Regions from separate parts of the Streptomyces sp. NPDC058650 genome, predicted to be linked through region 2. Evidence: riboswitches for the same ligand, from Rfam matches in the RefSeq annotation. Region 2 holds a riboswitch; each other region holds the start of a gene.
What was found. Region 2 has a riboswitch for cobalamin ahead of ACFWWU_RS12540 (cobalamin biosynthesis protein). Riboswitches for the same ligand answer to the same signal wherever they lie in the genome.
Positions count from the first base shown of each region.

Region 1: it holds a riboswitch for cobalamin, as region 2 does, so the genes downstream of both, ACFWWU_RS33100 (energy-coupling factor ABC transporter permease) here and ACFWWU_RS12540 (cobalamin biosynthesis protein) in region 2, are expected to answer to the same signal.
Region 3: it holds a riboswitch for cobalamin, as region 2 does, so the genes downstream of both, ACFWWU_RS12190 (ribonucleoside-diphosphate reductase subunit alpha) here and ACFWWU_RS12540 (cobalamin biosynthesis protein) in region 2, are expected to answer to the same signal.

Region 1 is NZ_JBHXRL010000026.1:113,422-116,651, reverse strand. Features, by position in the region: gene ACFWWU_RS33115 (ArsR/SmtB family transcription factor) at 1-119, shown strand, start outside; gene ACFWWU_RS33110 (VOC family protein) at 116-508, shown strand; partial or broken gene ACFWWU_RS33105 (Rid family hydrolase) at 557-856, opposite strand; cobalamin riboswitch at 964-1,199, shown strand; gene ACFWWU_RS33100 (energy-coupling factor ABC transporter permease) at 1,228-1,926, shown strand; gene ACFWWU_RS33095 (energy-coupling factor ABC transporter substrate-binding protein) at 1,923-2,333, shown strand; gene cbiQ (cobalt ECF transporter T component CbiQ) at 2,340-3,089, shown strand; gene ACFWWU_RS33085 (ATP-binding cassette domain-containing protein) at 3,095-3,230, shown strand, end outside.
Region 2 is NZ_JBHXRL010000006.1:58,872-62,101, reverse strand. Features, by position in the region: gene ACFWWU_RS12545 (cobyric acid synthase) at 1-903, opposite strand, end outside; gene ACFWWU_RS12540 (cobalamin biosynthesis protein) at 900-1,883, opposite strand; cobalamin riboswitch at 1,917-2,049, opposite strand; gene ACFWWU_RS12535 (hypothetical protein) at 2,207-2,428, opposite strand; gene ACFWWU_RS12530 (anion permease) at 2,441-3,230, opposite strand, start outside.
Region 3 is NZ_JBHXRL010000005.1:424,199-427,428, forward strand. Features, by position in the region: gene ACFWWU_RS12190 (ribonucleoside-diphosphate reductase subunit alpha) at 1-2,041, opposite strand, end outside; cobalamin riboswitch at 2,170-2,314, opposite strand; gene ACFWWU_RS12195 (GNAT family N-acetyltransferase) at 2,362-2,862, opposite strand; gene mctP (monocarboxylate uptake permease MctP) at 2,946-3,230, opposite strand, start outside.

The sequences.
Region 1 (3,230 bases), on a different contig from region 2:
TCGAGACCAGGCGGGAGGGCCGCTACAAGTTCCACGACCTGAACACCGCTCCCCTGCGGCACATCACCGAGCGGTGGCCCGTGCCCGACACCCCCGGACCGGAGAAGAGCACCTCATGAAGATCCATCTGACCAGCGTCTTCGTCGACGACCAGGCCAAGGCCGAGCGTTTCTACACCGAGATCCTCGGCTTCGTGAAGAAGCACGACGTCCCGCTGGGCGAGACGGACCGCTGGCTGACCGTCGTCTCGCCCCACGAGCCCGCCGGTACCGAACTCCTCCTGGAGCCCGCCGGTCACCCGGCGGTCAAGCCCTACCGCGACGCGCTGGTCCAGGACGGCATCCCGCTGGCCCAGTTCGCCGTCGACGACGTGCGGGCCGAGTACGAGCGCCTGAGCGGCCTCGGCGTCCGCTTCACCCAGGAACCCCTGGAGATGGGCCCCGTCACCACCGCCGTCTTCGACGACACCTGCGGCAACCTGATCCAGCTCGCGACGGAGCCCCAGTAGGCCCGGCGGGAGGCGGGCCTACCGCCGGTCGGCCCGCTCTCCCCGGCGTCAGCCGACGACGGCGTCGAGCTCCACCTCGACGAGCCATGCGGGATCGATGAACCGCGTGACCTCGACGAAGGTCGTCACCGGCCGGACCTCCGCGAACCGCTCCCCGTGGGCGCGCGCGGCCTCCTTCCACGAGGTCACGTCGGTCAGCATGACGCGGGTGCGCACGACGTCCTCCAGCGACGCACCCGCCGCCTTCAGCGCCTCCTCGGCGATGTCGAGACACCTGACGGTCTGGGCGTACACGTCACCCGGCGCGACGGCCGCCCCGTCGTCGCCGATGGGAGCGGTCCCGGCGACCGCTACGTGCGCACCCTTTCAAACGGCGCGGGAAAAGCCGATCTCCGGTTCGAGTGGCGACCCGGAACTGACCCTCTGTGGAACATCCCTCATCGCTCCGTACTCCTCCGCGTTGTAATGCACCTGGTCAACGGACTAGTGTCGCAGGGCCTTGGTGTTCGGGAAACCGGTGCAGTACCGGTGCGGCCCTCGCCACTGTGATCGGGAGTTCCGGCTCCACACCCGTGGGAGACCCCCGCGGGCAAGCCACTGGACCGTTGTGGGAGACCACCGCGGTGTGGGAAGGCGGAGTCGGGACGTATGACCGTCAGCCAGGAGACCGGCCAGGGTGCGTTGTCCATCCACGAGGTGCTGGAGAGGGTCTCCCAACCATGCATATAGCCGAGGGGTATCTGCCCCCCGTACACGCCGCCGCCTGGGGCGTTGCCGCCGCTCCGTTTGTCGTCCACGGGGTTCGCGCGCTCACCCGCGAGGTGCGCTCCAACCCCGAGTCCACCCTGCTGCTCGGCGCCGCCGGCGCCTTCACGTTCGTCCTGTCCGCACTCAAACTTCCCTCCGTGACGGGCAGTTGCTCGCATCCGACGGGTACGGGTCTGGGCGCGATCCTCTTCCGGCCGCCGATCATGGCGGTCCTCGGGACGATCACCCTGCTCTTCCAGGCCCTGCTGCTCGCCCACGGCGGACTCACCACGCTCGGCGCGAACGCCTTCTCGATGGCGATCGTCGGACCCTGGGCGGGGTACGGGACCTATCTGCTGGTGCGCCGGTTCGGTGCGCCGCTGATGGTCGCCGTCTTCTTCGGCGCGTTCGTCGCCGATCTGTCCACGTACTGCGTCACGAGCGTGCAGCTCGCGCTGGCCTTCCCGGACCAGGGCAGCGGCATCATGGGCTCCCTGGCCAAGTTCGGTTCCATCTTCGCCGTGACACAGATCCCGCTGGCGGTGAGCGAGGGCCTGCTCACCGTGCTCGTGATGCGGCTGCTCATGCAGTCCAGCAAGGGCGAGCTGACCCGGCTGGGCGTTCTGACCCGGTCCGCCACGAAGCGACACGAGGAGGCGGCCGCGCGATGAGCTTCACCGTCAGCCGGAACACGAAGATCAACGCCCTGCTGCTGCTCGTCGTCGCCGCGCTCGCGGTGCTGCCGCTGGCACTGGGGCTCGGCGACCACAAGGAAGAGCCGTTCGCCGGGGCGGACGCGGAGGCGGAGACCGCGATCACGGAGCTCCAGCCCGATTACGAACCGTGGTTCAGCCCTCTGTACGAGCCGCCGTCCGGGGAGATCGAATCGGCGCTGTTCGCCCTCCAGGCGGCGCTGGGCGCTGGTGTCCTCGCCTACTACTTCGGGGTGCGGCGCGGACGTCGGCAGGGCGAGGCCCGCGCGCTGGCGCAGGCCGGCGAGGGTGCGGAGAGCGCGAAGCGCGCGGAGGGTGCCGCGATCGCGGACTCGCGCGTCGAAGCCGGGGACAGGGACGCGTAACCGCCCATGCTGCCTATCGACGCGGCGGCGCACAGCAGTCGCTGGCGCCGCCGCCATCCCGTCGAGAAGGCCCTGCTCGGCTTCGGTCTCACGCTGTGCGCGGTGTGTCTGCCGCCGTGGCCGGGTGCGGTGCTCGTCGCGGCGGCCACGCTCGCGGTCCTGCTCGGCCCGGCCGGAGTGGCGGGCCGTCAGCTGTGGCGGGCGTTCCGCGTGCCGCTCGGGTTCTGCGTCACGGGCGCGGTGCCGCTGCTCTTCGAGGTGGGCGGGGCACGGGGGTTCGTGGCCCTCGCGCCCGGCGGGCCCGTCCACGCGGGCGAGCTGCTGCTGCGGACCGCCGCCGCCTCGCTGGGGGTGCTGCTCTTCGCGTTCACGACGCCCGTCTCCGACGTGCTCCCCCGGCTCGTCCGCGCGGGGGTGCCCGCGCCCGTGGTGGACGTGGCGCTCGTGATGTACCGGATCATCTTCCTGCTCCTCGACTCCCTGTCCAAGATCCGCCAGGCGCAGGCCGCCCGGCTCGGGCACACCACCCGGGCGGCGACCTGGCGGTCGCTCGCCGGGCTCGGCGCCACGTCGTTCGTCCGCGCCTTCGACCGGGCGCAGCGCCTGCAGTCGGGGCTCGCCGGGCGCGGCTACGACGGGACCCTTCGGGTCCTGGTCCCCGCCGCCGCGGTCTCCCGCCGGTTCCTGGCGGCGGCCGTCGGGCTCCTCGGCGGGCTCGTCGCCCTCACCCTCGTACTCGAAAGGTTCCTGCCGTGACCGCCGTGACCGCCGTGACGTCTCCGACGACCTCCGCGACGCCCGTCGTGGAGCTGGTGAAGGCGGGTTTCGCCTACGAGGACGGGCCGGCGGTCCTGTCGGACGTGGACTTCGCGGTGCCGGAGGGGCGGGCCATCGCGC
Region 2 (3,230 bases):
CGCGTCGACGTCGGTGAAGTTCGACATGAGCGGCACGGCGCACACGGCGACCCGCAGCACGTCCGCGCCGACCGGCGGCGCGACGACCGACTCGCGCACGGTGCCCCGCAGCGAGACCCGGAGCCCGTCCTCCTCGTCGATGCCGAGCCCGTGCGCGTACGGCAGGACGCCGAAGGTCCGGCGCCCGGTCAGTCCGTGCAGCATGTCGAGGCCGGGCTCAAGGAGGGTCACGTCACCGCGGAACTTGTTCACGAGGTATCCGGCGACGAGCGACTGGTCCTCGGGGCTCAGCAGCGCCGTCGTCCCGAAGAACTGGGCGAAGACCCCGCCCCGGTCGATGTCGCCGACCACGACGACGGGCAGCCGCGCGGCCCGCGCGATGCCCATGTTCACGATGTCCGTGCGCCGCAGGTTGATCTCGGCCGGACTGCCCGCCCCCTCGCAGATCACGGCGTCGTACATGCCCCGGAGTTCCTCCAGGCACGCCATCACCGGCTCGAAGAGTTCCTTCTGCCGCCCCCCGTGCAGTGCCTTCCCGGGGGCCACTGCGCCTGACTGCGGCTGCGCCGCGGGCCCGGACGCCCCGAAGAACCCGCGTGCGCTGAGCTCGCCCACCGGCTTGCCCATCAGGACGACCTGGCTGGACCGGTCGCTGCCCGGCTTGAGCAGGACCGGGTTCATGAGCGCGGTCGGCTCGACCCGGGCGGCCTGCGCCTGCATGGCCTGGGCCCGCCCGATCTCGGCGCCCTCGCGGGTCACGAAGGAGTTGAGGGACATGTTCTGCCCCTTGAACGGCGCCACCTTCACGCCCTTGCGGACCAGCCAGCGGCAGATGCCGGCCGTCACGACGCTCTTGCCGGCGTCGGACGTGGTCCCGGCGACCAGCAGACCCCCACCCCTCATGCGTTCCTCCGCTTCGCGCGCTTCACGGCACCGATGATCATGCGGCCGCCGACACAGGCGGCCAGGGTCAGTGCGGTCACCCGGCGCGAGAGCCGGACCGCCCGGTCGATGTCGGCGACCTCGACGGGCCGCCCTTCCCCGTTGAGCACGGGCCGGTGCTCGACCCGCCCGCCGTACGCGAGGGTCCCCCCGAGCCGTACGCCGAGGGAGCCCGCGAAGGAGGCCTCGACGGGGCCCGCGTTGGGGCTCGGGTGCTTGGCCGCGTCCGCCCGCCAGGCCCGTACGGCTCCGCGCGGATTGCCTCCGGCGAGCGTCGCGGCGGCGGCCGTCAGCCGGGCCCCGGGCCAGCCGGCCACGTCGTCGAGCCGGGCCGAGGCCCAGCCGAAGCGGCGGTGGCGCGGGGACTTGTGGCCGACCATCGCGTCGAGGGTGTTGACGGCCCGGAAGGCGACGAGGCCCGGCACGCCCGCGACGGCGCCCCAGAAGAGGGCGCCGACCACGGCGTCGGAGGTGTTCTCGGCGACGGACTCGACGACCGCGCGGGCCATCGCGGGGCCGTCCAGGGACTGCGGGTCGCGCCCGCACAGGTGCGGCAGCCGCTCCCGGGCGACCTCCAGGTCCCCGGCGGCGAGCGCCCCGCCGATCGCGCGGGCCTCCCGCCCCAGGGTCGTACCGCCGACGACGGCCCAGACGGAGGCGGCGGTCAGCGCCACGGCGGCGGCCGGCCGGTCCCGTACGGCCCGGGCGGCGAGTGCGCCGAGGGCGGCGGTGGAGCCGGCGCAGACGGCGGTGTGCAGGGCGCCCCAGCCGCGGTGGTCGTGGTGCAGGCGCTGTTCGACGGCGGCGGCAGCGCGGCCGAAGGCGGCGACGGGATGTCCGCGGCGGGGATCGCCGACGAGCCGGTCGACGGCGAGCCCGAGGGCCGCGCCGTACGCGAATCCGTCCGGGGAAAGGCTGCTGGCTCTGATGCGGCCGGGCATGGCGCAGGTCCTCACTCAGGGTCCGCGCCCTGGATCGACGTGACCGGCGGCGAGAGTTCCTGACTCCCGGACCCTTCGGATCCGGTCACAGTGGCGGGACCGCGCCGGATTCGCACCGGACTTCCTCTGCTGCCGCCGTAATGGCCTCGGCAGTCCACCACGGCCCGCGAACACCCGTCAACTCACCCTTGACCTGCGACAGGTCACTGTGCGAAGCACCACAGACACGGACCCCGGCGAGCACCACGAACACGGCGGCCGGGCGGCCCGCACCCGAAGGTGCGGACCGCCCGGCCGCCGTACGGAGGTGAAGAAGGGGACCGTCAGACGACGATCAGGTAGATGCCGTAGGCCACGGCCGCCAGGCACAGGCCGAAGCAGGCGTAGGCGCCGGTCCGGGCCATCGTGGCCGAGCCGCCCTGGGCGGCGGCCTGCTCCTGCTTGGAGAGGCCGATGATGCCGAGGGTGAAGAGGCCCACGAGGGCGACGGTCGCCACGAGGCTGACTCCGAAGACGGAGCCGAGAGCTGCCCAGTCGATCTTCATGTCGTTGGTTCCTTACACCGCTGCGGCGGGGGCCGGGGGAGCGGCCGGGTCCGTGGGAACCGGCGAGGGGATGGTGGTCTTCAGGTCCTCGTCCGCGACGGCGGCGACGGAACCGGCCGGCGGCGGGGTGACGGCCGCGATCGCGGTGGTCACCACACCCGCGGGCTCGGACGTGCCGTCGAGGTCGTCGTCGGTGACGTTGTTGTGGTCGACCGGCTTGCGGCGGGACAGCGACCAGATGACGGCCGAGCCGGAGACCAGCAGGACCGCGACGGCGGCGATGCCCCAGGGGCCCTGCTTGGTGAGGAACTCGGCACCGGCACCGATCAGGCCCGCGGCGGGCAGGGTCAGACCCCAGGCGACGAACATCCGGGTCGCGGTCGACCAGCGGACGACGCCGCCCTTGCGGCCGAGGCCCGCGCCCATCACGGCACCCGAGCAGGACTGGGTGGTGGAGAGGGAGAAGCCGAGGTGCGAGGAGGCCAGGATGACCGTGGCGGCGCTGGTCTGGGCGGCGAAGCCCTGCTGCGGCTGGAGGTCGGTGAGGCCCTTGCCCATGGTGCGGATGATGCGCCAGCCGCCGAGGTAGGTGCCGAGCGCGATCGCGACGCCGGCGGCGACGATGACCCAGAGGGGCGGGTTGGAGCCGGGGGCGACGACGCCCTGGGTGACCAGGGCGAGGGTGATGATGCCCATCGTCTTCTGGGCGTCGTTGGTGCCGTGGGCGAGGGAGACGAGACCCGCGGAGGCGATCTGGCCGACCCGGTAGCCCTTGGCGGTGTGCCTCGTGTCGGTCTTGGCG
Region 3 (3,230 bases), on a different contig from region 2:
GCACCTCGGCCGGGATCCAGGTGAAGCCCGCGACCGAGCCGCTGGCGTCGCGCAGCGCGTCCCGGGTCTGCGCGTCCCACACGCCGAGCCGCTTGAGCTCGGCGACGAGGTACGAGTTGACCTGGAGGAACTCGCCCGACAGCGTCTCGCGCTTGAAGAGGTTGGAGACCTGCGGCTCGATGCACTCGTACACGCCCGCGATCGAGGCGATGGTCGCCGTCGGCGCGATCGCCAGGAGCAGGCTGTTGCGCATGCCGACCGTGGCGATCCGCTCGCGCAGGGCAGCCCAGCGCTCGGGCCAGTTGAGCTCCACGTCGTAGTGGTCCGGGTGCAGGACACCGCGGGCGGTGCGGGTCTTGTCCCAGGCGGGGACCGGCCCGCTGCGCTCGGCGAGGTCGGCGGAGGCCTCGTACGCGGCGAGCATGATCCGCTCGGCGATCCGGGTGGACAGCGCGCGCGCCTCGGGGGAGTCGAACGGCAGCTTCAGCTGGAAGAAGACGTCCTGGAGGCCCATCGCGCCCAGGCCCACCGGCCGCCAGCGGGCGTTGGAACGCCCGGCCTGCTCGGTCGGGTAGAAGTTGATGTCGACGACCCGGTCGAGGAAGGTGACGGCCGTGCGGACGGTCGCGTCGAGCCGCTCCCAGTCGATGTCCTGGGTCGAGGCGTCCACGAAGGCGCCGAGGTTGACCGAGCCCAGGTTGCAGACCGCGGTCTCGCCGTCGTTGGTGACCTCCAGGATCTCCGTGCAGAGGTTGGAGGAGTGGACGGTGTGGCCGGGCTCGGCGGTCTGGTTGGCCGTCCGGTTCGAGGCGTCCTTGAAGGTCATCCAGCCGTTGCCGGTCTGGGCCAGGGTCCGCATCATCCGGCCGTACAGGTCACGGGCCGGCATGCTCTTGCGGGCCAGGCCCTTCGCCTCGGCGGCGCGGTAGGCGGCGTCGAACTCCTCGCCCCACAGGTCGACGAGCTCGGGCACGTCCGCCGGCGAGAAGAGCGACCACTCGGCGTCCGCGTTGACCCGGCGCATGAACTCGTCCGGGATCCAGTGCGCCAGGTTGAGGTTGTGCGTACGACGCTGGTCCTCGCCCGTGTTGTCGCGGAGCTCCAGGAACTCCTCGATGTCCGCGTGCCAGGTCTCCAGGTAGACGGCGGCGGCGCCCTTGCGGCGGCCGCCCTGGTTCACGGCGGCGACGGACGCGTCGAGGGTCTTGAGGAACGGCACGATGCCGTTGGAGTGCCCGTTCGTGCCGCGGATGAGGGAACCGCGGGCGCGGATGCGGGAGTAGGAGAGGCCGATGCCGCCCGCGTGCTTCGAGAGGCGCGCGACCTGGTGGTAGCGGTCGTAGATGGAGTCCAGCTCGTCCTGCGGGGAGTCGAGGAGGTAGCAGGAGGACATCTGCGGGTGGCGGGTGCCGGAGTTGAAGAGCGTGGGCGAGGACGGGAGGTAGTCCAGGCGGCTCATCAGGCCGTACAGGGCGGCCACTTCGTCGAGTGCGTGGGCGCTGTCGTCCTCGGCGAGGCCGCAGGCGACGCGGAGCATGAAGTGCTGCGGGGTCTCGATCACCTTGCGGGTGATCGGGTGGCGCAGCAGGTAGCGCGAGAAGAGGGTGCGCAGACCGAAGTAGCCGAAGCGGTCGTCGGCGGCCTGGTCGACGGTCGCGTCGAGCCGGTCCGCGTGCAGCGCGACGAAGTCGGCGGTGCGGTCGGCGATCAGGCCCTCGCGGTGACCGACGGCCACGGAGGCGGAGAAGCACACCGCGCCCTGGCTCGCGGCCTCGTCGGCGATGGTGATCGTCAGGAGCCGGGCGGCGAGCCGGGAGTAGGCCGGGTCCTCGGAGATCAGGCCGGCGGCCGCCTCGGTGGCCAGCTCGCGCAGTTCCGCCTCGTCCGACGTGGCGCTGCGGCCGCGGAGCGCGGCGGCGGCGACCTTGCCGGGGTCGGTGTCGGGCAGGTCGGCGGTGAGATCGGTCAGGGTCCGCAGCAGCATGGTGCCGGGTCCGTCGCTCTCGATCGCCGTGGCCGGATCGGCGGGCGCGATGGTCACGTGGGGCTCTCCCTCGCTCGGCTCGGGGCCGCGGCGGGGGAAGGCGGGCAGGCGGGCACCCGTACCGGATGCGCCGCGTCCACCGGCCCACTCCGCGAGGCCCGGACGTCAGTGACACCCGGAACGGAAGGACCGGGTGTGCTGTCGGCAGGTCCTCGGACTCACCTCGTACGCGCGTATGGGTACGAAGCACACCGTTGCGGGACAGTTCCGGATTCGCGCCGGATTTCCCTGCGTCGACAACGAGGACGAGCATACATGTGGTGGGCGCCGCTCGCGGAACCCACCACATGTTGTGTCGCCCTGCTGTCCTCGGGGTGTCAGAACTCCAGGGCGTAGGTCCTCAGCCGGTGGCCGGGAACCGGATCCCAGTCCCGCTCAGGGGTGCGAACGAAGCCCATCCGCTCGTAGATCCGGTGCGCCGAGACCATCTTCGCGTCCGTGGAGAGCACGAGCCGCGCGCACTCCGGCGCGGCGCCCGCGCGGTCGGCGCAGGCGCGTACGAGCGCCTCTCCGACGCCCCTGCCGCGGGCCTCGGGCGCGACCACGAGCATCCGGAACTCGGCCTCGCCGGTGACGGCTATGTCCGCCCAGGTGGTGTCGCCCCGGGCGAAGGTCACCCCGCCGATGATCCGGTCGTCCGCGTCGACGGCGACGAGCACCTCGGCCTCGCGGGCCCGGCGGGCCGTGTCGCGCAGCATGGCCAGATAGAAGTCGTCCTCGCCGTGGAGCAGCAGCCCGTCGTTCAGATAGGTCAGCCCGGTGAGTTCCCCGAGCTCCTCGTACTCCTCGGGCCGTACCGCCCTGATCGTGAAGTCCATGGAGCCAGTCTGCCTCGAAGGGCACGCGCAGGGGCCCGGGGTCTCCTGGCGGAGATCCCGGGCCCCTGCGTCGTACCGCGAGGTCAGTGCACTCCGGCGCCGACCTTCGGGTCCGCCGTGGGGTCCGTCTTCGGCTTCGCCGTGCGGGACGGCGCGTCGGCCGTGTAGTCCGACGGGGAGGTCTCGTCGATGCCCTCGGGGGCCTTCACGGCCTTGAGGACGAAGGTCAGGACGACCGTGACGACGAGGTTGAGGACGAAGGCGGTGAGACCGATGTAACCGATCTCGCCGATGCCCGGGATCTCGGCGGAGGAACCGCCGAAGTGCTTCTGTGTCGGGCTCGCGACGCCGTACGCGGCGACCGTGCC